Parafrankia discariae: one gene and its partners. The main gene of each other region encodes a partner of the protein of the gene in region 3 in a complex. Links are inferred from orthologs where the notes say so. Each region holds a gene or a part of one and is shown on either strand. Other genes may lie near its edges. The genes, in order: secA, secG and secY.

Evidence for each region.
Region 1: the proteins of secY (region 3) and secA are in contact, whole or in part, in a crystal structure (PDB 3DIN), measured with the Thermotoga maritima proteins. The link is inferred for Parafrankia discariae from one-to-one orthologs. Residues at the interface, in WP_004081795.1 of Thermotoga maritima: Glu108, Gly109, Glu110, Glu111, Ala236, Glu237, Arg238, Arg239, Ile240, Thr241, Ile242, Gln243, Tyr244, Ala245, Arg246, Arg247, Val248, Thr249, Gly250, Arg251, Arg252, Val253, Tyr254, Gly256, Ala257, Ser258, Thr259, Tyr260, Leu261, Pro262; in WP_004082002.1 of Thermotoga maritima: Glu261, Ala262, Arg263, Lys300, Ala301, Arg302, Thr303, Ile304, Ile305, Leu323, Tyr324, Asp325, Pro326, Val329, Ser330, Tyr333, Ile336, Lys340, Phe345, Val349, Glu363, Phe364, Tyr374, Ser375, Gly376, Gly377, Glu393, Ile395, Thr482, Ser483.
Region 2: secY (region 3) and secG share a complex: the UniProt entries of both Escherichia coli proteins name them as parts of the sec protein translocase complex. The link is inferred for Parafrankia discariae from one-to-one orthologs.

The regions. Positions count from the first base shown.
Region 1 is NZ_KB891258.1:17,503-24,979, reverse strand. Bases 1,765-5,238 are described here. They hold secA (preprotein translocase subunit SecA), read right to left. Parts: upstream 4,926-5,238; coding sequence 1,965-4,925; downstream 1,765-1,964. Other genes in these bases: B056_RS0129570 (Rv3235 family protein), read left to right, coding at 1,765-1,873. Outside these bases: more of B056_RS0129570, read left to right, coding at 1,163-1,764; B056_RS0129560 (GNAT family N-acetyltransferase), read left to right, coding at 5,295-5,897; B056_RS0129555 (response regulator), read right to left, coding at 6,001-6,714; hpf (ribosome hibernation-promoting factor, HPF/YfiA family), read right to left, coding at 6,864-7,477. UniProt on the Escherichia coli protein: Required for protein export, interacts with the SecYEG preprotein conducting channel.
Region 2 is NZ_KB891219.1:271,471-278,581, reverse strand. The notes cover bases 1,791-4,501. They hold secG (preprotein translocase subunit SecG), read right to left. Parts: upstream 3,406-4,501; coding sequence 3,175-3,405; downstream 1,791-3,174. Other genes in these bases: tpiA (triose-phosphate isomerase), read right to left, coding at 3,642-4,454; B056_RS0118255 (ABC transporter substrate-binding protein), read right to left, coding at 1,791-3,178. Outside these bases: B056_RS0118265 (serine/threonine-protein kinase), read right to left, coding at 1-737; B056_RS0118260 (RNA polymerase-binding protein RbpA), read right to left, coding at 768-1,109; more of B056_RS0118255, read right to left, coding at 1,373-1,790; B056_RS0118240 (phosphoglycerate kinase), read right to left, coding at 4,509-5,711; gap (type I glyceraldehyde-3-phosphate dehydrogenase), read right to left, coding at 5,766-6,773; DNA-binding protein WhiA, read right to left, coding at 7,011-7,111. UniProt on the Escherichia coli protein: Subunit of the protein translocation channel SecYEG. Overexpression of some hybrid proteins has been thought to jam the protein secretion apparatus resulting in cell death; while this may be true it also results in FtsH-mediated degradation of SecY.
Region 3 is NZ_KB891252.1:92,800-100,182, forward strand. Bases 1,013-3,995 are described here. They hold secY (preprotein translocase subunit SecY), read right to left. Parts: upstream 3,159-3,995; coding sequence 1,866-3,158; downstream 1,013-1,865. Other genes in these bases: B056_RS0127775 (adenylate kinase), read right to left, coding at 1,213-1,866; rplO (50S ribosomal protein L15), read right to left, coding at 3,555-3,995. Outside these bases: map (type I methionyl aminopeptidase), read right to left, coding at 1-805; more of rplO, read right to left, coding at 3,996-4,049; rpmD (50S ribosomal protein L30), read right to left, coding at 4,049-4,234; rpsE (30S ribosomal protein S5), read right to left, coding at 4,234-4,842; rplR (50S ribosomal protein L18), read right to left, coding at 4,872-5,246; rplF (50S ribosomal protein L6), read right to left, coding at 5,257-5,793; rpsH (30S ribosomal protein S8), read right to left, coding at 5,806-6,213; B056_RS0127815 (type Z 30S ribosomal protein S14), read right to left, coding at 6,290-6,475; rplE (50S ribosomal protein L5), read right to left, coding at 6,479-7,048; rplX (50S ribosomal protein L24), read right to left, coding at 7,078-7,383. UniProt on the Escherichia coli protein: The central subunit of the protein translocation channel SecYEG. Consists of two halves formed by TMs 1-5 and 6-10.

The DNA of each region.
Region 1 (7,477 bases), on a different replicon or contig from region 3:
ACTGGCGTTCGCCAACTGCCTCGGCATCATCGCCTGGATCTGCCTGCTGTGGCTGTGCGCCGGGGTGGTGCTCGGCGTCCTGGCCGCGCTGCCGGGCGCGGCCGGCCGGGTGTTCGCCGCGCTCGCCCGCCGGGTCCTGCCCGGCGCGGTACGCCGGATCGTGGAGATCGGCCTCGGCGTGACCCTCATGGCCGCGAGCGTCAGCCCCGTTCTCGGTGCCAGCCCGGCTTCGGCCGCCACCGGCCTTCCCGCCGCCACGGCGTCGACGATCGTGTCAGCGGACGCATCGGCCGGCGCGCCGGCCATCGGGCCGGAGGGTGGGCTGGCCGCGTCCCAGCGTGGCTGGCCCTACCTGGGCCTCCCCGATGCGGCCAGCGGAGCCGACGCCGGAACCGACGCGGCGAGGCTGTCCGGCGCCGAGCGCGGCCTGCCGGACGACGTCCAGATCGTGCCGCTGACCCCCGTCAGCGCGGTCGATCCACCCGTCTCCGCGCAGCAGCCGCGGGATGCCGCGACGGCCGCCCCTGACCCCGGCGCCGCGCCCACCGCCGGTTCGGCCACCGCGACCGCTCGCGGCTGGCCCTTCCTCGGTCATCCCGACCAGGCCGAGCCGACCGGTCAGCCGGAGCAGGGCAGCCCGCCGGCCGGCACCGGCGCCCCACGACCCGCGAACCCGATCCCCAGCGCCGCCAGCACCACCGCTCCCGGTGGCACCGCTCCCGGTGGCACCGCTCCAGCGCCCAGCGCCGCGGCGCCGCGTGCTTCCGCGTCCTCCGATACTGGCGGGAGTGATCCTCTCGTGCCCTCCGCGCCCCGTGGCACGGGCACCCCGGGCCCGGTGCCCGGCACCTCCGTGGGCACCTCCCCGACGAATCCGGGCACGCCCGCGGAGGTTGTCGTGCTGCGCGGGGACAGCCTGTGGACGATCGTCGCCCGTCATCTCGGGCCCACCGCCACGATCGAGCAGATCGCGGCCGAGTGGCCGCGCTGGTGGTCGGCCAACGCCGACGTGATCGGGCCCGACCCGGATCTCCTGCTTCCCGGCCAGCGGCTCCTGCCGCCGCCCGGCCCCTGACCCCGGCCACCGCCACCTGACCCGGCACAGGTCCCGACCGTCGGTGCCTGAGCGATGCCGCCCCGCCGTCCCCCTGAAAGGTCCGCCGTGACCGCGACGACCGCCCTGACCCTGCCCCGTCGCCGGCGTCCCCATGTCGCCACCACGCCCCGGCTGATGCCCGTGCGTCCCGTCGACCCGCCCTACGACGACGAGACCGTCCCGCCCGGGCAACCGGCCGGGCGGGCCCCGGGGGCCGACCGGTCCGCGGGTGCCCGGTATTCGAGAGTCGCGGCGCCGACCGCGACGTCTGCCGCCCCACCGACCGCGACGTCTGCCGCCGTGAGCGCGGTGGCCGGGCCGGTGAACCGCGCCGAACGCGGCGCCGCCCGCCATCTCCTGCCGGACCAACGGACTCTCCCGTGGCCACGGCCCACCCGAACCACCCGTGCGCCGGTGCGTCAGCCGGCGGATGGCCCCGTCGCGGTGACGCCGCCGGGCCCGGGGCCGTCGCCGGATCCGCGCCGGACCGCGGCCGTGGTCGTACGAGTGATCATTGAGGTGCTCTCCGGGGCCCGACCGGCCGCGCACCTGGCCCCCTGGAGCACGGCGGCGCTACAGAGCGACTTCGAGCGGACGGCGTCGTCCCTGGCGACCCGCCAGCCCTCGCAGGTGCGCAGCGTGCGGGTCAGTGAGCCGCTGCCCGGAGTGGCGGAGGTCAGCGCCGTGGTCAGCAGGGGTGCCCGGGTCCGGGCGCTCGCCCTGCGGATGGAGCACGCCGCGGGCCGCTGGCAGGTGACGACCCTCCAGCTCGGCTGACGGCCAGCCTCGCCGACCAGCCCGGCTGACCGGCCGGCGGCGGGGGCCTCCCACCACCCGCCCCCGCCCGTCTCCGGCCATCGGTGGCCCGTCAGTCGTTGTGGCGGGCCGGATCGCCGTGGCAGCGCTTGTACTTCCGCCCCGAGCCGCAGGGGCAGGGCGCGTTGCGCGCCGGGCGGGCCGTGCCGCCCTCACCGGCGCCGCGGGACACGCCACCGCCGGCTGCGCGCGCCCCGCCGCCACGGGACAGCTCGGAGCCGTTGTCGACGGTCGTCACCGTGGACGAGCCGCCGTCGACGGACGGCGCCGTGTAGCGCAGCCCCCCGGTCAGGCGACGCGGTTCGAGGCCCTTGACGAAGACCGGCGGCGGGGCCGCCGGCACCGGGGCCGGCGGAGGCTCGGGAGCGGTCCGTGTGGGCCGGGCCGGCGCGGGTGCGGGCTCGGCCGGGGTGACCAGCGGCACGGCGCCGACGGCCACGGCACCGCCCTCCGCCGGGGTGGCCGGCGTGGGCGCCGTGCCGACCGGGGCCGCGGTGCCCTCTTCGGTGTCCCGCCCCGCGACCTGGACCTCGACGTTGAACAGGAGGCGGACCGACTCCTCCTTGATGCCTTCCATCATCGTCTGGAACATGTCGAAACCCTCGCGCTGGTACTCCACGACCGGGTCTCGCTGCCCCATCGCCCGCAGGCCGATGCCCTCCTGCAGGTAGTCCATCTCGTAGAGATGCTCACGCCACTTGCGGTCGAGCACCGCGAGCACCACTCGGCGCTCCAGCTCGCGCATGACGGCCTCGCCGTCCGGCTTGTCACCGAGCTCGGTCTCGCGCCGGTCGTAGGCGTCCTGCGCGTCCGCCTGGAGGTCCTCGAGCAGGAGGTCGGAGGTCAGCCCCTCGCGGTCGTCGGTGCCCGGCGCGTCGACACCGACCGGGTAGAGCAGGCCCAGACCAGACCAGAGGGTCTCGAGGTCCCACTCCTCCGGGTAGCCGTCGGCCGTCGCGCCCCGCACGTAACCCTCGATGGTGTCATCGACGAAGTGCCGGACCTGCTCGTGCAGGTCGGCGCCCTCCAGAACCTTGCGGCGCTCCTCGTAGATCACGGTGCGCTGCTTGTTCATGACCTCGTCGTACTTGAGGACGTTCTTGCGGATCTCGAAGTTCTGACCTTCGACCTGGGTCTGCGCGGAACGGATCGCGCGGGTCACGATCTTGGATTCGATCGGGACGTCGTCCGGGATGTTGAGGCGGTCCATGATGCCCTCGACCGCCGCGGCGTTGAACAGCCGCATGAGGTCGTCCCCGAGGGAGAGGTAGAACCGGGACTCGCCACGGTCGCCCTGGCGGCCGGCACGACCACGCAGCTGGTTGTCGATCCGGCGGGACTCGTGCCGTTCGGTGCCGAGCACGTAGAGGCCACCGGCGTTGACGACCTCCTCGTGCTCGGCCTTGACCGACGCACTGGCCTTCTCCAGCGCCTCGAGCCAGGCCGCCTCGTAGTCGTCCGGGGTGTCGATCGGAGACAGGCCGCGCTGGCGCAGCTCCACGTCGGCGATGAACTCGGGGTTGCCACCGAGCATGATGTCGGTGCCTCGACCGGCCATGTTCGTCGCCACGGTGACCGCGCCGCGCCGACCCGCCTCGGCGATGATCATCGCCTCGCGCTCGTGGTTCTTGGCGTTCAGCACCTCGTGCCGGACACCGCGCTTGGTGAGCTGCTTGGACAGGTACTCCGACTTCTCCACGCTGGTCGTGCCGACCAGGACGGGCTGACCGTTCTCGTGCCGCTCGGCGATGTCCTCCACCACCGCGTCGAACTTCGCGATCTCGGTCTTGTAGACGACGTCGGCCTGGTCGGTGCGGGCCATCGGCTTGTTCGTCGGGATCGGCACCACGCCGAGGCTGTAGATCTGGTGGAACTCGGCGGCCTCCGTCATGGCCGTACCGGTCATTCCGGACAGCTTGTCGTAGAGCCGGAAGTAGTTCTGGAGAGTGATCGTCGCCAGGGTCTGGTTCTCCTGCTTGATCTCGACCTTCTCCTTGGCCTCGATCGCCTGGTGCATTCCCTCGCTGTAACGGCGGCCGTGCAGGACGCGACCGGTGAACTCGTCGACAATGAGGACCTCACCGTCGGTGACGATGTAGTCCTTGTCGCGCTTGTAGAGCTCCTTGGCCTTCAGCGCGTTGTTGAGGTAGCCGACGAGGGGCGTGTTCACCGACTCGTAGAGGTTCTCGATGCCGAGCTGGTCCTCGACCTTCTCGACGCCGACCTCGCTGATCGAGACCGTCCGCTTGCCCTCCTCGACCTCGTAGTCGACATCCCGCTCGAGCAGCGGCGCGATCCGCGAGAACTCGGTGTACCAACGGGTCGGGTTGTCGGCCGGGCCGCTGATGATCAGCGGCGTGCGGGCCTCGTCGACGAGGATCGAGTCGACCTCGTCCACGACGGCGAAGTGGTGGCCGCGCTGGACCAGCTCCTCGGCGCTCCAGGACATGTTGTCGCGCAGGTAGTCGAACCCGAACTCGTTGTTCGTGCCGTAGGTGATGTCGCACAGGTACTGCTGGCGGCGCACCGAGGGCGGCATCTGCGGATGGATGACCCCGACCGAGAGGCCGAGGAACTTGTGGACACGGCCCATCTTCTCGGCGTCGCGCTGGGCCAGGTAGTCGTTCACCGTGACGATGTGGACGCCCTCGCCGCTCAGGGCGTTGAGGTAGGCCGGCAGCGTGGAGACCAGGGTCTTGCCCTCACCGGTCTTCATCTCGGCGATGTTGCCCAGGTGCAGCGCCGCGCCACCCATGATCTGGACGTCGAAATGGCGCTGGCCGAGCGTCCGCCGCGCCGCCTCGCGCACCGCCGCGAACGCCTCGGGCAGCAACGAGTCGAGGGTTTCCTCTTCGCTGGCCAGGCGTTGGCGGAACTCGTCGGTCATCCCGCGCAGCTCGGCGTCGGTCAGACCGGTGAAGTCGTCCTCGATGAGGTTCACCTGCTCGGCGATCGCCTTGAGCTTGCGCAGAATCCGGCCCTCACCGGCACGCAAGATCTTGTCTAGAACCACGGCGAAACTCCTCCGGCAGGCATGTCGGCGAGGCTCACCGACAACCAAGATGCTAGCCCCTCGATCGCCACCCACGGCCCGTCCTCGGACCGTTGGCGGCGCGCCGGGATGGGGAGCCGCGCGCCGCGCCCGGGTCGCCGCCGCGTATCCCTCTCCCGCGAGTACACAACGACCGGGCCGCGGCTCCCGTGCCCGGCCCGGCGACCGCGTGCCACGGCCCGCCGGCGACCGCCGGGGCGCCTCGCGCCCACCACCGGATCAGATACGACGGCGGGGGCGTGAGCGCGCCGCCGTGGCCCGAGGTGCTGGCATCGTGGCGGTATGCGTTCCGACACCGGATCCGGTCCCGGTCCTGTCTCCGGCCCATTGTTGCCCCCCGCGCGCCGACCTGGACCGGGCGCCGGGCGCGCCCTTCAGCGGGTTCCGCTCGAGCCCGTCGAGATCACCGCGGGTGCGCTGCACCTGCGTCCCTGGAAGACCTCGGACGTCGACGCCGTGTGCGGGGCCTGTCAGGATCCCGAGATTCCGCGGTGGACGCGGGTCCCCGTCCCTTACACGAGAGACCACGCGGAGGACTTCGTCTGCCGACAGGCGGTCGAGGCGTGGGCGACGGCGACGGGCACGCCGCTGGCTGTCGTCGACGCCACCACCGAAGCACTCCTCGCGTCGGTGGCCCTGCAGGACCTGACCGACGAGGGCGACGCGGAGATCTCCTACTGGTGCGCCGCCGGCGCCCGCGGCCAGGGTGTGGCCACCCGGGCGTCGGCGGCACTGCTGCGCTGGGGGTTCGGCGCGCTGGGGCTGGAACGCGTCGAGTGGCGCGCGGCGGTCGGCAACCACGCCTCCCGTCGGGTGGCGGAGAAGCTCGGGTTCACCCTCGACGGGACGCTGCGCAGCGCGATCGTCCTGGGGGACGGCGTCCGCCACGACTGCTGGATCGGCACCCGGCTCGCCACGGACCCACCGGCCTGACCGCCGCCTGCCACGGACGCGGCTGGCCACCGCCGCGCGGCTCGGCGGTACCGCGGGCCCACCGGGCGTGGGTCCACCGGGCGTGGGGCAGACCGGAGCCGCGTCAGGTGATCTCGAGCAGCTTCTCCCGCACCGCGTACACCACGGCCTCCATCCGGGAGTGGAGCTGGAGCTTCTCCAGGATGTTCCGGATGTGGTTCTTCACCGTGTTCTCGCTGATGTAGAGCTGCTTGGCGATGTCCCGGTTGTTCAGCCCCTTGGCGACCAGGCGGAGGACCTCCATCTCCCGGTCGGTCAGCCGTGGTGTCGGCAGCTGCGGCCGGTCGTCCTTCGTCTTGATCATGGCCGCGAACTCGCTGAGCAGCTTGGAGGCCATGGACGGGCTGATGAGGCTCTGGCCGTTGTAGACCGCGCGGATGTCCGCGGCGACCTCGTCGATCGAGATCTCCTTGAGGAGGTAGCCCATCGCGCCCGCCTTGATGGCGTCGAAGAGATCCGCCTCCTCGTCACTTATCGTGAGCATCACGATCTTCGCGCTGGGCACCTTCTCCTTGATGGCGCTCGTGGCGTCGATCCCGCCGCGCCTGGGCATCCGGACGTCCATCAGGACGATGTCCGGCGCCATCTCGGCGGCCATCGTGACCGCTTCCGCTCCGTCGGCGGCCTCACCGACAACCTCGATGTCGACCTCCTGCGCCAGGACCATCTCCAGGCCGCGCCGGAACAGGGCATGGTCATCGACGATGAGCACCCGGATGGGATTCGCCTCCGATGGCGTCCGCAGCGCCTCCTCGGAACGCTGCTCGTCCACCGTCATCTCCGACCTCCCCTGGAACCGCTCCTGCGGGGCTGTGCCCTCGGCGTCGCGACGCCGAGGGCACAGCCCGTGGAACGTGCCGTGTGCACCGATGCCGGGAGTCCGACACCCAAGGCAAATGGTCCCACGCCGGCAGGGGGGATCGACCGTCACACGGCGGAAATGACCGCTGCCGTTCGTTCTCGGGCACCGACCACGCCGTCTCCGACCGCTCCCTCGAGCCGGATGACGCCGTAGTCGTAGCCGCATCGGCGGTACACGACACTGGGCAGGCCGCTGGCAGCGTCAAGGAAAAGGTAGAAGTCGTGCCCGACGAGCTCCATGTTCGACAGGGCGTCGTCGAGCGTCATGGGCGCGGCGGCGTGCGTCTTCTCGCGTACCACCATCGGCGAGTAGTCGGAATCGTCGCCGTCGTCGGCGGCCGACCAGCTCGGCCGCTTCGCGCCGGCCTCGGCGCCGACGGCGGCCAGGCCCGGCGCGCCGTCCTCGAGGCCTGGGACCGGCGAGCTGGTTGAGTCCGTCTCCGGCTGGCGGCCGGTCGGGACGACGGGCAGGTCCGGGATGGTGCCCGCCCGGCCGGGAACCGGGTGGTTCGCACCCGCGTGGTTGGCGTGGTGGCGGACCCGTCGGTCCGAAGCCCGGCGCAGGCGCTCCGCCAGCTTGGCGGTGGCGCGGTCGAGCGCGGCGTAGGCGTCGGCCGCGGCGGCCTCCGCACGGATCACCGGGCCCCGCGAATACACGGTGAGCTCGACCCGGTCGGAGC
Region 2 (7,111 bases), on a different replicon or contig from region 3:
TCGGCGGCGAGCGACGCCGGGCCCCGGGTGATCCGTTCCGGCGCGAGGTAGGCGGGGGTTCCCGCGCTGCCGCTCGCGCCCGCGTCGGTCGTGTCCGCGACGTTGGTGGCGATGCCGAAGTCGGTGAGCAGCACCCGACCGTCGTCGGCGAGCAGGATGTTCGACGGCTTCACGTCACGGTGCAGGAGGCCGACCCGCTGGCCGGCGATGAGCGCGTCCAGGACCGCGAGCCCGATCTCGGCCACCCGGCGCGGCGGTAGCGGTCCGGCGCGGCGGACGGCCGCGTCCAGCGACGTGGCGGCGACCAGTTCCATGACGATCCACGGCAGGCCGCCGTCCTGGATGACGTCGGTCACCGAGACCACATGCGGGTTCGCCCGCAGTTGGGCGGCGTTGCGGGCCTCGCGCACGGCCGCGGCCAGCCGCTCTGGGTCGGCGCCAGCCGGACCCGTCGGGCCCGCGCGTCCGCCGATCCAGATGGCCTTCACGGCCACCTCGGCCCGCAGCAGCACGTCGAGGGCGCGCCACACCGTGCCCATCGAGCCGGCGCCGATGCATTCGATCAGCCGGTAGCGGCCGGCGACAAGCCGGCCGGCGACGATCGATCCAGCGGGGCCGATCGATCCAGCAGGGCCGGTCAATCCGGCGGAACCGGTCGCCGGGGCTGGTCCGGACGGGCCGAGGACCGGCCCGTCCGGAGAGTCGCCCAGTGCGGACGGACCGCCGTCACGCGGCATCGCCGGCCCGGTGCCCCGCGAAGCGCCCGGTCAGTTGACCGGCGCGCCCCGCAGCTTGGCCAGTGCCTCAGCCAGGATCGCCTCGCCGTCCTTCTCGTTGCGACGCTCCCGCACGTAGGCGAGGTGCGTCTTGTACGGCTCCGTCTTCGGCGGGGCGGGCGTGTTCTCACGGTCCCGCCCGGCCGGGAAGCCGCAGCTCGGACAGTCCCACGTGTCCGGGATGGAGGCGTCGGCCGCGAAGGCCGGTTTCGTCTCGTGCTCGTTGGCGCACCAGAAGGAAATCCGCTGCCGAGGGGCGGTCTCGCCCCGCTCGGCCTCCCCCATCGGTCCCGCCCCGACCCGGCTCCCCCGGATGGCGTTGCCACCTGCCACGGCCCGCGTACTCCTTCGTCTCGTCCCATGGGTGGTAGCTCGGCGGTCGGCCCCCCGCGGCCGGACCACCCACGTCCGAACCGCCACCGTAGACGTCCTCAGTGCCCCCCGGCACTTGTCGAGCGCGTCTGTCCGGAGTGTAGGCCGGGAGGTCCACCACGGGTTGCACCGACCACCCTCACCGGGGCTTCCTAATGCGTGAGGGGGCCCCTAGGGGCCCCCTCACGGGTGTGCGGCTGATCCCGCCGCCGGTCCGGAGACCCTCAGGGACCGAGCGAAACCGCTGTGGGATCGGCGGTTCCCAGCGACGGCACGATCGTGAAGGCCTGCACCGCCGCGCCGCGCAGCCGTGGCGTGTGGGTGACCGCGAGAGGCACGATCGCGGCGTCGTTGAGCACCGTCCGCTCCAGCCCGGCCCAGTCCGTGGCGGCGTCGTCCTCGGAGGAGGCCGTCACCGCGGACTCGTAGCGGGCCAGCAGGTCGGGACGGCGATAGCCGCCGTCGGCCGGCCGGGCGCCCACCCAGCTCTCGTCCAGCAGCGGCTCGTAGACGGTCCGCCCGGCGTCGCCGAACCAGGCCGGGGTGATCGTGGTCAGGGCGAGGTCCCAGAACTGCCCGCCCGGGGTCGACGCGGCCGCCGTGTACTGCGCGCCGGTGCGGATGCGCAGGTCGAGCCGGATGCCGGCGCGGGCGAACGCGGCGCGCAGCGCCTCGGCCACCGCCGTGTCGATGGCGCTGTCCGTCGTCAGCAGGGACAGCGCCGTCACCTTCCCGCCCGGGTTGTTCGCCAGGCCGTCGGCGCAGCGCCGCGCGTCCCCCGCGCCGTCCCCGGCCGGGAAGGGGTTGTACACCTCGTAGCCGGTCATCGGCGGCTGCAGGAGCTGGGCCGTCGCCGTGGCGAGGATCGGGCCGCCCAGCGCCGCGGCGACCGCCGTCCGGTCGATGCAGTAGGCCAGCGCCTCCCGGGCCTGCTGGTCGCGCAGCGCCGCCGCGGACGGCCCGTTGAGCCCGACGACGAGGGCGACGACCGGTCCGGTCGGGGCGACCACGAGCCGGTCGTCGGTGCCCTCGACGAGTCGGGTCAGGTCGTCTACCGGGATGTCGCCGCCGAGGGCCATGTCCGCGTCGCCGGCCTCGATGCGCGCCGTGATGGTCGCCGGGTCGAGACCGTCGGTGACGGTGATGTGGTCGGGCAGCGCCCGCCGGATGCCGTCCGACGATCCGCTCCAGGCCGGGTTGCGGGACAGCCGGTAGCCACCGCCCGGCTCCGACACGAACCGGTACGGCCCGTCGGAGATCAGGTTGTCGAGGTACTGCTGGGAGTCCGGCGGGTAGGCCAGGGCCTCCAGCGGCACCGGTGAGCTGGCCGGCAGGGCCAGCACGTCCACGAAGTCGTTGACCGGCTTGATCAGGTGGAACGCGAGGGTGTCGTCGCCGATGACCTCGATCCCGGGGACGGTGCCGCTCTCGATCAGCGCGGGGGCGTCGGCCACCGGGGCCACGGCGAGCTGAGCGCAGTACTCGGCGAAACCGACGACCGTCGCCGCGTAGTACCCCCGCAGCGGCGACGGTGACGGCGGCGCGCACATCCGCTTGAGGCCGCGGGCGACGTCCGTCGCGGTGATCCGACGCTGGTTGGGGGTGTTCCACCGGGCCGCCGAGCGCAGCCGCACGGTGTAGACGGTGCCGCCCATGGTCACCACGGGGGCGCCGGCCGCGAGGTCGGGGCGCGGGATCGTCGACCTGGCGGGGTCGGGGTCGGCGGGGTAGCTGTAGAGCTGACGGGTCACCAGCCGGGCGAACGCCCGCTCCCCCGGTTCGTCGGCCCACCCGGGGTCACCGGTCGGCATCCGCCCGGTCAGCAGGCGCAGCGTGCCGCCGGGCTTGTCGAGCGGTGGGGCGGTCGTCGGCGGCGTGGTGGGGCTGGCCGCCATCGGACCCGGCGTCGGGTCGGCGTCGCCGCTGCACCCCGCGACCGTGAGCAGGGCGACCGTGGCCAGCAGGGCGGTGAGCAGGGCGGCGATTCCCCGGGCAGGCCCGGGACGCCGCCCCGCAGACGGGGCGTTCAATTCTTCAGGAGCAGACCGAGACCGATGATGCAGGTGATCCACAAAAGGGCCACCGCGACGGTGAGGCGGTCGAGGTTCTTCTCGACCACGGACGACCCCCCCAGGGACGAGGAGACACCGCCCCCGAACAGAGTCGACAGACCACCGCCCTTGGCCCGGTGCAACAGCACCAGCAGCACCAGCAGCACACTCGCGACAATCAGGGCGATCGACAGACCGACCGTCATCTAGACCAGCTCCCGCTCCTCGGGGACGTGGCAGGCGGCCCGGTGGCCGGGTCGAGCCTCCCAGCGGAGCGTCGCCACCGTCCTACGCACCTCCTCCGCCTTTCCAACAACGTTTGGTGGGCCCATACCGTCACACCCGATCGGGCGACTCGACGATCGTGCAAACGTACATGACGCCACCCCGGTCACCGATGTGGCACACCCCGGGACGGCTCATGCGCGCGCGGCCCGCCTCGCTACGCCGCCGGGCCGCTGCGGATGATGCCGACGAACTCCTCGGCGACCAGGCTCGCGCCACCCACCAGGCCGCCGTCCACGTCGGGCATGGTGAACAGCTCGGCCGCGTTCGCGGCCTTCACCGAACCGCCGTAGAGGACCCGGATGCCGGCCGCGATCGGCTCACCGAACAGCTTCGTGAGCTGGCCGCGGACGGCGGCGCACATGTCCTGCGCGTCCTGGGCGGAGGCGGTGCGCCCGGTACCGATCGCCCAGACCGGCTCGTAGGCGACGACGAGGGTGGTCGCCTGCTCCGCGCTCACACCGGCCAGCGAGCCCTCGAGCTGGGCCAGGACGTGCTCGACGTGGGTTCCGGCGGCGCGGATGTCCTCGTGCTCGCCGACGCACAGGATCGGCGTGATGCCGTGCTTGTAGGCCGCCTGCACCTTCGAGGCGACCAGCTTGTCGTCCTCGTGGTGGTACGTACGCCGCTCGGAGTGCCCGACGACGACATACGAGCAGCCGAGCCTGGCCAGCATCGGCCCGCTGATGTCGCCGGTGTAGGCGCCCGAGCCGTGCGGGGAGAGATCCTGGCCGCCGTAGCCGACGGCGAGCTTGTCGCCGTCGATCAGCGTCTGGACGCTGCGCAGGTCGGTGAACGGCGGCAGGAAGACGACCTCGACCCGCTCGAGCTCGGCCGGCTTGAGGTCGAAGGCGACCTTCTGCACCAGCGCGATGGCCTCGAGGTGGTTGAGGTTCATCTTCCAGTTGCCGGCGACCAGCGTCCGCCGGCCGGTTCCAGCCGGCCCGCGGGCGGGTGCCCCCTTCGCCACGTCCCTGCTTCCCTTCGTCGGGTGAATTCTGTCGTCGGGTGAATTCTGTGCCGGTCAGCCGCCGAGCGCGGTGAGCCCCGGGAGGGCCTTGCCCTCCAGGTACTCCAGGCTGGCGCCACCTCCGGTGGAGATGTGGCTGAAGTCGTTCTCCGGGATGCCGAGGGTGCGCACCGCGGCGGCCGAGTCGCCGCCGCCGACGACCGAGAAGCCGCCGCCGGCCGCGACCGCCTCGGCGACCCCGCGGGTGCCCGCCGCGAACGGGGCGAACTCGAACACGCCCATCGGGCCGTTCCAGAAGATCGTCGCCGCGACGGCGACCACGCCCGCGAACGCGGCGGTGGACGCCGGCCCGATGTCGAGGCCGAGCCAGCCGTCCGGGATCGCGTCGGCGGCGACGACGGCGGTCGCCGCGTCGGCGGCGAACCGGTCGGCGACCACCACGTCGGTGGGTAGCACGAGCCGGTCACCGGCCTCGGCCAGCAGGTCCTTGCAGGTGTCGATCATCTCGCTCTCCAGGAGCGAGGCACCGACCGGGTGGCCGAGAGCCGCCAGGAAGGTGAAGCACATGCCGCCGCCGACGAGGAGCGCGTCCACCTTCGGCAGCAGGGCCCGGATGACGCCGAGCTTGTCCGACACCTTCGACCCGCCGAGCACGACGGCGTACGGCCGGGCCGGCGCCGCGGTCAGCGCCCGCAGCACCTCCAGCTCCGCCAGCACGAGCCGGCCGGCGGCGTGCGGGAGGCGCTTGGGCACCTCCGACACGCTCGCGTGGGCCCGGTGCACCGCGCCGAACGCGTCGCCGACGTAGAACTCGGCGAGCGCCGAGAGCTCGTCGGCGAACGCCGCGCGGGCCACCGTGTCCTTGCTGGTCTCGCCCGGGTGGAAGCGCAGGTTCTCCAGCAGGGCCACCTGGCCCTCGGCGAGCTGCCCGACGACCTCCCGGGCCCGGTCACCGGCGATGTCGCCGCTGCCGTCCCCGGCGAACGCCACCGGGGTGCCGAGCAGCTCGGCGAGCCGCTCGGCGACCGGGGCGAGGGAGTACTTCTCCTCCGGGGCCCCCTTGGGCCGCCCCAGATGGGAGGAGACGATCACCTTCGCGTTCCGGTCCAGCAGGGCCTGGATGGTCGGCACGCTCGCGCGCACCCGTCCGTCGTCGGTGATGCGTGGCGCGCCCCCGGAATGGTCCAGGGGCACGTTGAGATCACTGCGGACGAGTACGCGGTGACCGGTGACCTGCAGGTCGTCGATCGTCCTCACGCTGGGCTGCTCCGGGGTGGGCGAAGGTGCGATGGACCGGCCGGTTCGCCGGTGTCAGATCCGGGCGGCGACGAGCCCGGTCAGGTCGACGAGCCGGTTGGAGTAACCCCACTCGTTGTCGTACCAGCCGACGACCTTCACCTGGGAGCCGCTGGACATCGTGAGCAGCGAGTCGAAGGTGCACGACGCCGGCGTGCCCACGATGTCGGAGGACACGATCGGGTCCTCCGTGTAGACGAGGTAGCCCTTCAGCGGGCCCTCCGCCGCCGCCTTGTACGCGGCGTTGATCTCGTCCTTCGAGGCGGGACGGGCCAGGTTCACGACAAGGTCGGTGACCGAGCCGTCGAGCACCGGAACGCGCATCGCGATGCCGTCGAGCTTGCCCTTGAGATGCGGAAGCACGAGCGAGGTCGCCTTCGCGGCACCGGTGGTGGTGGGAATGATGTTCTGGGCCGCCGCCCGCGCCCGACGCAGATCGGAATGCGGGAAGTCAAGGATGACCTGGTCATTGGTGTAAGCGTGGATCGTGGTCATCAGACCACGCTCGATACCGAACGCCTCGTCGAGAACCTTCGCCAATGGCGCCACACAGTTCGTCGTGCAGGACGCGTTCGAGAGGATATGGTGCTTAGCCGGGTCGTAGACGTCGTCGTTCACGCCCATGACGACCGTGAGGTCCTCGCCCTTGGCCGGCGCGGAGATGATGACCTTCTTGGCCCCGGCGGTCAGGTGCTTGCCGGCCGTCTCGGCCGTGGTGAAGCGGCCGGTCGACTCGATCACCACGTCGACGCCCAGGTCAGCCCAGGGCAGGGCGGCCGGGTCACGCTCCGCGAGCACCTTGATCGTGCTGTCGCCGACACGGATGCCGTCCTCGCCGACGGAGACCGACGCGGGCAGCGTACCCAGGGTCGTGTCGTACTTCAGCAGGTGCGCGAGCGTCTTGTTGTCCGTCAGGTCGTTGACGGCGACGATCTCCAGATCGCTACGCCGGCTGGCTGCGAGCGCCCGCCAGAAGTTACGACCGATTCGCCCGAAGCCGTTGACACCCACCCGCGTAGCCACGTCCAGGACTCCCCTATGCTCGTGTGCCGTCGTGTGTCAGGAGCCTAGCGAGTCGGGACATCATCGGCGGGAATCCGAACCGATCCATGTCGGTCTCCTCACATCGAGCAACCCGGCACCCTCGGCATTTGGTTGAATGCCACGCCGTTTCGACAATCACCCTATCCCATGGGCTTGCGCGGGCACGCCCCGTGGCCGGTCTCCCGTTGTGCTCCGTCCGTGGTGCCGATTGCGCGCTCAGGCGTTCTCGAAGAGCTCCGGCGACACGCTCGCCTCGGTGTTGGGGATGCCCAGCGCGTTGGCCCGCTTGTCCGCCAGCGCGAGGAGCCGGCGGATCC
Region 3 (7,383 bases):
CCACCCCCAGCTCCGCGAACCTCGCCACGCCGCCGTCCGGCTCGGTGAGCACCCACGGACCACGCGGGGTGACAGCGACCGAGTGCTCGGTGTGCGCGGCGAGCGAGCCGTCCCTGGTCGCGACCGTCCATTCGTCCTCGAGGATGACGGTGTCCGGCGAGCCGAGGGTGATCATCGGCTCGATGGCCAGCGCGACGCCCTCGACCAGCTTCATCCCGCGGCCGGCCCGGCCGTAGTTCAGCACGTGCGGCGGCTGGTGCATCTCCGACCCGATGCCGTGCCCGCCGTAGTGGTCGACGATCCCGTACCCGTGGGGGAGGATGGCCCGCTCCACCGCGTTGCTGATGTCCGTCAGCCTGCCGCCGAGCTGGGCGGCGGCAAGGCCCCGCCACAGCGCCTCGTCGCAGACCCGGAGCATGTCCAGGACCTCGGTGGGCACCTCGCCGACCGGGACGGTGATCGCGGCGTCGCCGTGCCAGCCGTCGACGATCGCGCCGCAGTCGATGGAGATGATGTCCCCCTCGCGCAGCACCCGGCGCCGGCTGGGGATCGCGTGCACCACCTCGTTGTTCACCGAGCTGCAGATCGAGGCCGGGTACGGGGGGTGCGCGTAGCCCTTGAAGGAGGGGATGCCGCCGTCGGCGCGGATCGTCCGCTCCGCGAGGGCGTCGAGATCCTCCGTGGTGACGCCCGGAGCCACCGCCGCGCGCAGCGCCGCCAGGGTCTTCGCGACGAGCAGCCCGGCCACCCGCATCTTGGCGATCTCGGATGCCGTCTTGATCTGGACGTGCTCTCGTCGTGCCACGCTCTACCGGTCCCGTCCCTCAGTAGTGTTCGCGACGTACGACTGCCCGTCGCCTCGGCTGAGCCCGGCCGGGACCCGTACCCCGCCGGCGCAGCCGCCCCGGCACGGACCTGCCGCGCTCACGTTCCCTGCCGCGCTCACGTGCCTGCCGTGCCCACGGGCCCCGCCGGCGCGTTCCCGCGCCCGTCCCCTACCGACGATAACCGTCCGCGGTGACGGAGATGGGAGCTCGTTCGTCGAGAGCGGACGTCGCCGGCGGAAAACGCGGGCATACGGCGACCGCGGGCCAGCGGACGACCTCGACCGCGGCGCAGGCCGCGAAGGACCGAGGGCCCGCTCCGTACCGGAACCGCCGCGGACGCGAGGTATGGCGGTGTCACGACGCGACTGACCGGGGTCGGCCCCGGTCAGTCGCCGTAGTGGCGTAGCGCGTCGAGGGCGCGGTCGGTCACGTTGTCGACCGGGCCGGTCGCGTCGATGCCGATGAGCACGCCCTTGGCCGCGTAGTACGCGACGAGCGGGGAGGTCTGCTCGGCGTACACCTCGAGGCGGTGGCGCACCGTCTCAGAACGGTCGTCGTCGCGCTGGAACAACTCCCCCGAGCACCGATCACAGATTCCCTCGACCCGGGACGGGTCGAAGTCGAGGTGCCAGATGTGGCCGCAGTTCCGACAGGTGCGCCGCCCGGAGAGCCGCCGCACCACCTCGTCGTCGTCGACGACCAGCTCGAGGACCACATCGAGACGCGTGCCCATAGCGTCCAGCATGCCGCCGAGCACCTCGGCCTGCGGGACGTTGCGTGGGAAGCCGTCCAGGAGGAAGCCCTTGACCGCGTCGTCCTCGGCGAGACGGTTGCGCACCATGCCGATGGTGATCTCGTCGGGGACGAGGTCACCGGCGTCCATGTACGCCTTCGCGAGGACACCGAGCTCGGTTCCCTCGCGGACGTTCGCCCGGAAGATGTCGCCGGTCGAGATCTTCGGAATGGATCTCGCCTGCGCGATGAAGGCGGCCTGCGTCCCCTTGCCGGCGCCTGGCGGTCCGACCAGTACGAGGCGCACTACCGGAGGAATCCTTCGTAGTTGCGCAGCATGAGCTGGCTTTCGATCTGTTTCACGGTCTCCAGCCCCACTCCCACCATGATCAAAACCGAGGTACCAGCGAACGGGAAGGGCTGGTCCTTCGTCAGGTTGAGAAGCGCCAACGGCAACACCGTGATGACCCCCAGGAACAGCGAGCCAGGGAGAGTGATGCGGGACAGCACGTGATCCAGGTATTCGGCCGTGGGCCGGCCGGGTCGGATCCCGGGGATGAACCCGCCGTACTTCCTCATGTTGTCGGCGACCTCCGTCGGGTTGAAGGTGATCGCGACATAGAAGTACGTGAAGAAGATGATCAGTGCACCGTAGGCCACGAGGTAGAGCGGGTGGTCCCCGCGCGACAGGTAGCGCTGCTCGAAGTCCTGGAAGGTCTGGTTGCTCCACACCTGACCCACGAGCTGCGGGAGCTGGAGCAGCGAGGAGGCGAAGATGACCGGGATGATGCCGGCCTGGTTCACCTTGATCGGGAGATAGGTGGAGGTCCCGCCGTACATCCGGCGCCCGATCAGCCGCTTCGCGTACTGGACCGGAATGCGGCGCTGCGACTGTTCGACGAACACGACGAACACGACGATGGCCAGACCGAGCAGAATCACCAGGCCGAACACGACGCCACCGGCGACCTGCAGGATCCGCCCGCCCTGGGAGGGCAGGGCCGCGGCGATCGAGGTGAAGATCAGCAGCGACATGCCGTTGCCCACGCCGCGGGCGGTGATGAGCTCACCCATCCACATGATGACCGCTGTTCCCGCGGTCATTGTGATCACGATGGTGACGATGCGGAAGAGGCTCGTGTCCGGGATGATCTGGGCGCTGCAGCCGGGGAAGAGCCGGCCACTGCGGGCGAGCGCCACGATGCCGGTGGCCTGCAGGATGCCCAGGGCGACCGTCAGATAGCGGGTGTACTGGGTGAGCTTCTGCTCACCCGAGCTGCCTTCCTTCTTCAGCTGCTCGAGTCGCGGAATCACCACCACCAGAAGCTGGATGATGATGCTCGAGGTGATGTACGGCATGATGCCGAGCGCGAACACCGAGAGCTGAAGGAGGGCGCCACCGCTGAAGAGGTTGATCAGCGAGTACACGTTGTTGCTTTCGGCGCTGGCCGAGTCCAGACACGCGTTCACCGCCGCCGTGGAGACACCGGGTGAGGGCATGACGCTGCCCAACCGGAACAGGACGACGACACCAAGGGTGAAGAGCAGTTTCTTCCGCAGGTCGGGCGTGCGGAAGGCCCGCGTGAAGGCGGTGAGCACGACTCCTCCTGCTGATCCTTACGGCTGACGGGACGGACTCGATGTCCGGTACGGATCGCCGCTGGCCGCCGAAGCCGACCGTACGCGGTGAGGCGACTCTAACAGCACCCGAGGCCCACTCGTCCGGACATCACTCGCGGTAGGCACCGGTGTACTCGAGACGCAGAGCGAGGAGGCACCCGTTGCAGCGTCACCGGCGAGCCGTTACGTCGGCTGTCGCCCTCCGCCGCGCTCCACAGTGGCCACTACGCGGTGTCACGATTCAGGCTCCTGGACTCCGGTGGCCCAAGGGCCACCGGGCCTCGGTGACACCGGCGGCCAACTGCGGCGCGCCGGTGCGGAAACGCACGAACGCCTCGGGACGGCTAGGTCGCCCCACCCGCCCCGAGGCCACTCTCACGCCTGGGTGACACTGCCCCCGGCGGCCTCGATCTTCTGCTTCGCCGAACCGGAGAAGGCATGCGCCGTCACCTGGACGGCCACGCCGATCTCGCCGTCGCCGAGCACCTTCACCAGCGACTTGCCCCGGATCGCGCCGGCGGCGACCAGGTCGTCGACGCCGATCGCGCCGCCGTCGGGGAACAGCTCCTCCAGGGTGGCGACGTTCACCACCTGGTATTCGGTGCGGAACCGGTTACGGAAGCCCTTGAGCTTGGGAACCCGCATGTGCAGGGGCATCTGGCCGCCCTCGAAGCGCGCCGGCACCTGCTTGCGTGCCTTCGAGCCCTTGGTGCCACGGCCGGCCGTCTTGCCCTTGGAGCCCTCACCGCGGCCCACGCGCTGCTTCTTCTTGTGGGCGCCCGGCGCCGGGCGAAGGTGGTGGACCTTCAGCCCGCGGCCGCGCTCCTCCGCGGTGGCGGAGTCCGACTTCTCCAGCGTCTTCTCGGCCATCAGGAGTCCACCTCCTCGACCCGCACGAGATGGGTCACGGTCGCGATCATCCCGAGGACCTCGGGACGGTCGTCACGGACGGTGCTCGCGTTGATCTTGCGTAGCCCCAGCGTGCGCAGCGTCTCGCGCTGGTTACGGGTGCCGCCGATCTCGGAGCGGATCTGCGTGATGCGCAACTTGGCCATTACGCACCGACCCCGGCCGCCCGCGCGCGCAGCATCGCCGGCGGAGCGACATCCTCCAGCGGCAGCCCACGGCGGGCGGCGATCTCCTCGGGACGCATCAAACCGCGCAGCGCGGCGACAGTCGCGTGCACGATGTTGATCGGGTTGGACGACCCGAGTGACTTCGACAGTACGTCGTGCACCCCGGCGCACTCCAGCACGGCGCGCACCGGACCACCGGCGATGACACCGGTACCGGGCGAGGCGGGCTTGAGCAGCACGACACCGGCGGCTTCCTCACCCTGCACCGGGTGCGGGATGGTGGAGCCGATCCGCGGGACCTTGAAGAAGTGCTTCTTGGCCTCCTCGACCCCCTTGGCGATCGCCGCGGGGACCTCCTTGGCCTTCCCGTAGCCGACGCCGACGGTGCCGTCCGCGTCGCCCACCACGACGAGCGCCGTGAAGCTGAACCGACGCCCGCCCTTCACGACCTTCGCCACGCGGTTGATGGCGACGACCCGCTCGACATAAGCGGTCTTCTCCTGCGCCGGGCCACCGCCCGAACGGTCGCGGCGCTCGCGGCGGTCGGAACCGCCGGAGCCGCCTCCGCGGCGCTGCTGGCCTGGCATCTAGAACATCTCCCTAGTGGATGTGGTCATCAGAAGTTCAGCCCGCCCTCGCGGGCCGCGTCGGCCAGCGCGGCGATCCGGCCGTGGTAGGTGCGACCGCCCCGGTCGAACACCACGGCGTCGATCCCGGCGGCGCGCGCACGCTCCGCGACGAGCCGACCGACCTCGCGGGCCTTGCCGCTCTTGTCCCCGTCGGAGGCGCGCAGCCCGTCCTCCAGCGTGGACGCCGAGGCCAGGGTGTGCCCGGCGACGTCGTCGATGACCTGGGCGTAGATGTGCCGCGAGGACCGGGTGACGACGAGACGCGGCCGGATCGGGGTGCCCGACACCTTCTTGCGCACGCGGACGTGGCGGCGGAGCTTGGCCGTCCGCCGGCGCGCGCTGGCGCTGAGGCTCACTGCCATGTCTGTCTACCTACTTCCCGGTCTTCCCGACCTTGCGGCGAACGACCTCGCCCTGGTACCGCACACCCTTGCCCTTGTACGGGTCGGGCTTGCGCAGTCCGCGGATCTTGGCGGCGACCTCGCCCACCTGCTGCTTGTCGATGCCGTGCACGACGAAGCGGGTGGGGGTCTGCACCTCGAACCGGATGCCCTCGGGGGCCTTCACCGGTACCGGGTGGCTGTAGCCGAGGGCGAACTCGAGGTCCGAGCCGCGAGCCTGGACCCGGTACCCGACCCCGACGATCTCCAGGGTCTTCGAGTACCCGGTGGTGACCCCGACGACCATGTTGGACACCAGGGTGCGGGTGAGGCCGTGCAGCGAGCGGCTGCGCCGCTCGTCGTTCGGCCGGTTGACGATGAGCTGACCGTCCTCGCGGACGACCTCGATCGGCTCCGCGACCGTGTGGCTCAGCGAACCCTTGGGGCCCTTGATCGTGACCTTCGGGCCGTCGAGAGAGATCTCCACGCCGGTGGGAACACTGATGGGCTGGCGCCCGATCCGTGACATCGTTCGCCTTCCTTACCAGACGTAGGCGAGGACTTCCCCGCCCACGCGCCGCTTGCCGGCCTGCCTGTCGGTCAGTAGACCCGACGAGGTGGAGATGATCGCGACGCCCAGGCCACCGAGGACCTTCGGCAGGTTCGTCGACTTGGCGTACACACGCAGACCCGGCTTGCTGATCCGCTTCACACCCGCGATCGACCGCTCCCGGTTGGGGCCGTACTTCAGGTCGACGATCAGCGTGCGGCCGACCGCGCCTTCGGCGGGGTCCTCGACGTGCCAGCCGAGGATGTAACCCTCCTGCTGGAGGATCTCGGCGATGTGCGTCTTGATCTTGCTGTGCGGCATCACCACCCGGTCGTGATAAGCCCGGTTGGCGTTGCGGACACGGGTGAGCATGTCCGCGATCGGATCGGTCATCGTCATGGCTTGACGCCTTTCTCACGGGGGTTCCCGCCGCTCGCGCACGAGGTGCGCGGGCCTACCGCGATCGTGTGTTGAACTACCAGGAGCTCTTGGTCACGCCGGGCAGCTCGCCGCGGTGGGCCATCTGCCGCAGGCACACCCGGCACAGGCCGAACACGCGGTAGACCGAGCGCGGGCGGCCACACCGCTGGCAGCGGGTGTAGCCGCGGACGGCGTACTTGGGCTTGCGGGCGGCCTTTTCGACCAGCGCCTTCTTCGCCATTTCTCAGCTCTCCCGGAACGGGAAGCCCAGCGCCCTCAGCAGCGCCCGGCCCTCGTCGTCGTTGGTCGCGGTGGTCACGACCGTGATGTCCATGCCCCGGACCCGGTCGATCCGGTCGATGTCGATCTCATGGAAGATCGACTGCTCGGTCACGCCGAACGTGTAGTTCCCGGCGCCGTCGAACTGCTTCGGCGAGAGTCCGCGGAAGTCGCGGATGCGGGGCAGCGCGATCGTGACCAGGCGGTCGAGGAACTCCCACATCCGGTCACCGCGCAGGGTCACCTTCGCCCCGATGGGCTGGCCCTCGCGCAGCTTGAACTGGGCGATGGACTTCTTCGCCCGGCGCACGGCCGGCTTCTGGCCGGTGATGGCCGCGAGGTCCCTGGTCGCGCCGTCGATCAGCTTCGCGTCCCGGGCCGCGTCGCCGACGCCCATGTTGACGACGACCTTCACCACGCCGGGGATCTGCATGACGTTGCCGTAGGAGAACTCCTCCCGCAGCGCCGGGGCGATCTCCTCGCGGTACCGCTGCTTCAGCCGCGGGACCGGCCGGGCTTCCGTGGTCACACTCATGTCTCGTTTCCTAGCCTTGCGCCGGGGGCCTAGAGCTCGGCACCGGTGCGGCGCGAGATCCGGACCTTGGTGCCGTCGTCGTTGAAGCGGTAACCGACGCGGGTCGGACGGCCGTCGGACGGGTCGACGATCATCACGTTGCTGACGTGGATCGGCGCCTCCTGGGTGACGATCCCGCCGGACTGCGAGCCACGCGAGCTCTGCTGGACGCGGGTGTGCTTGGTGATCCGGTTCGCGCCCTCGACCACGACCTTGTTCTGGTCGGGGATGGCCCGGATGACCTTGCCCTTCAGGCCGCGGTCCTTGCCCGTGACGATCTGGACCGTGTCACCCTT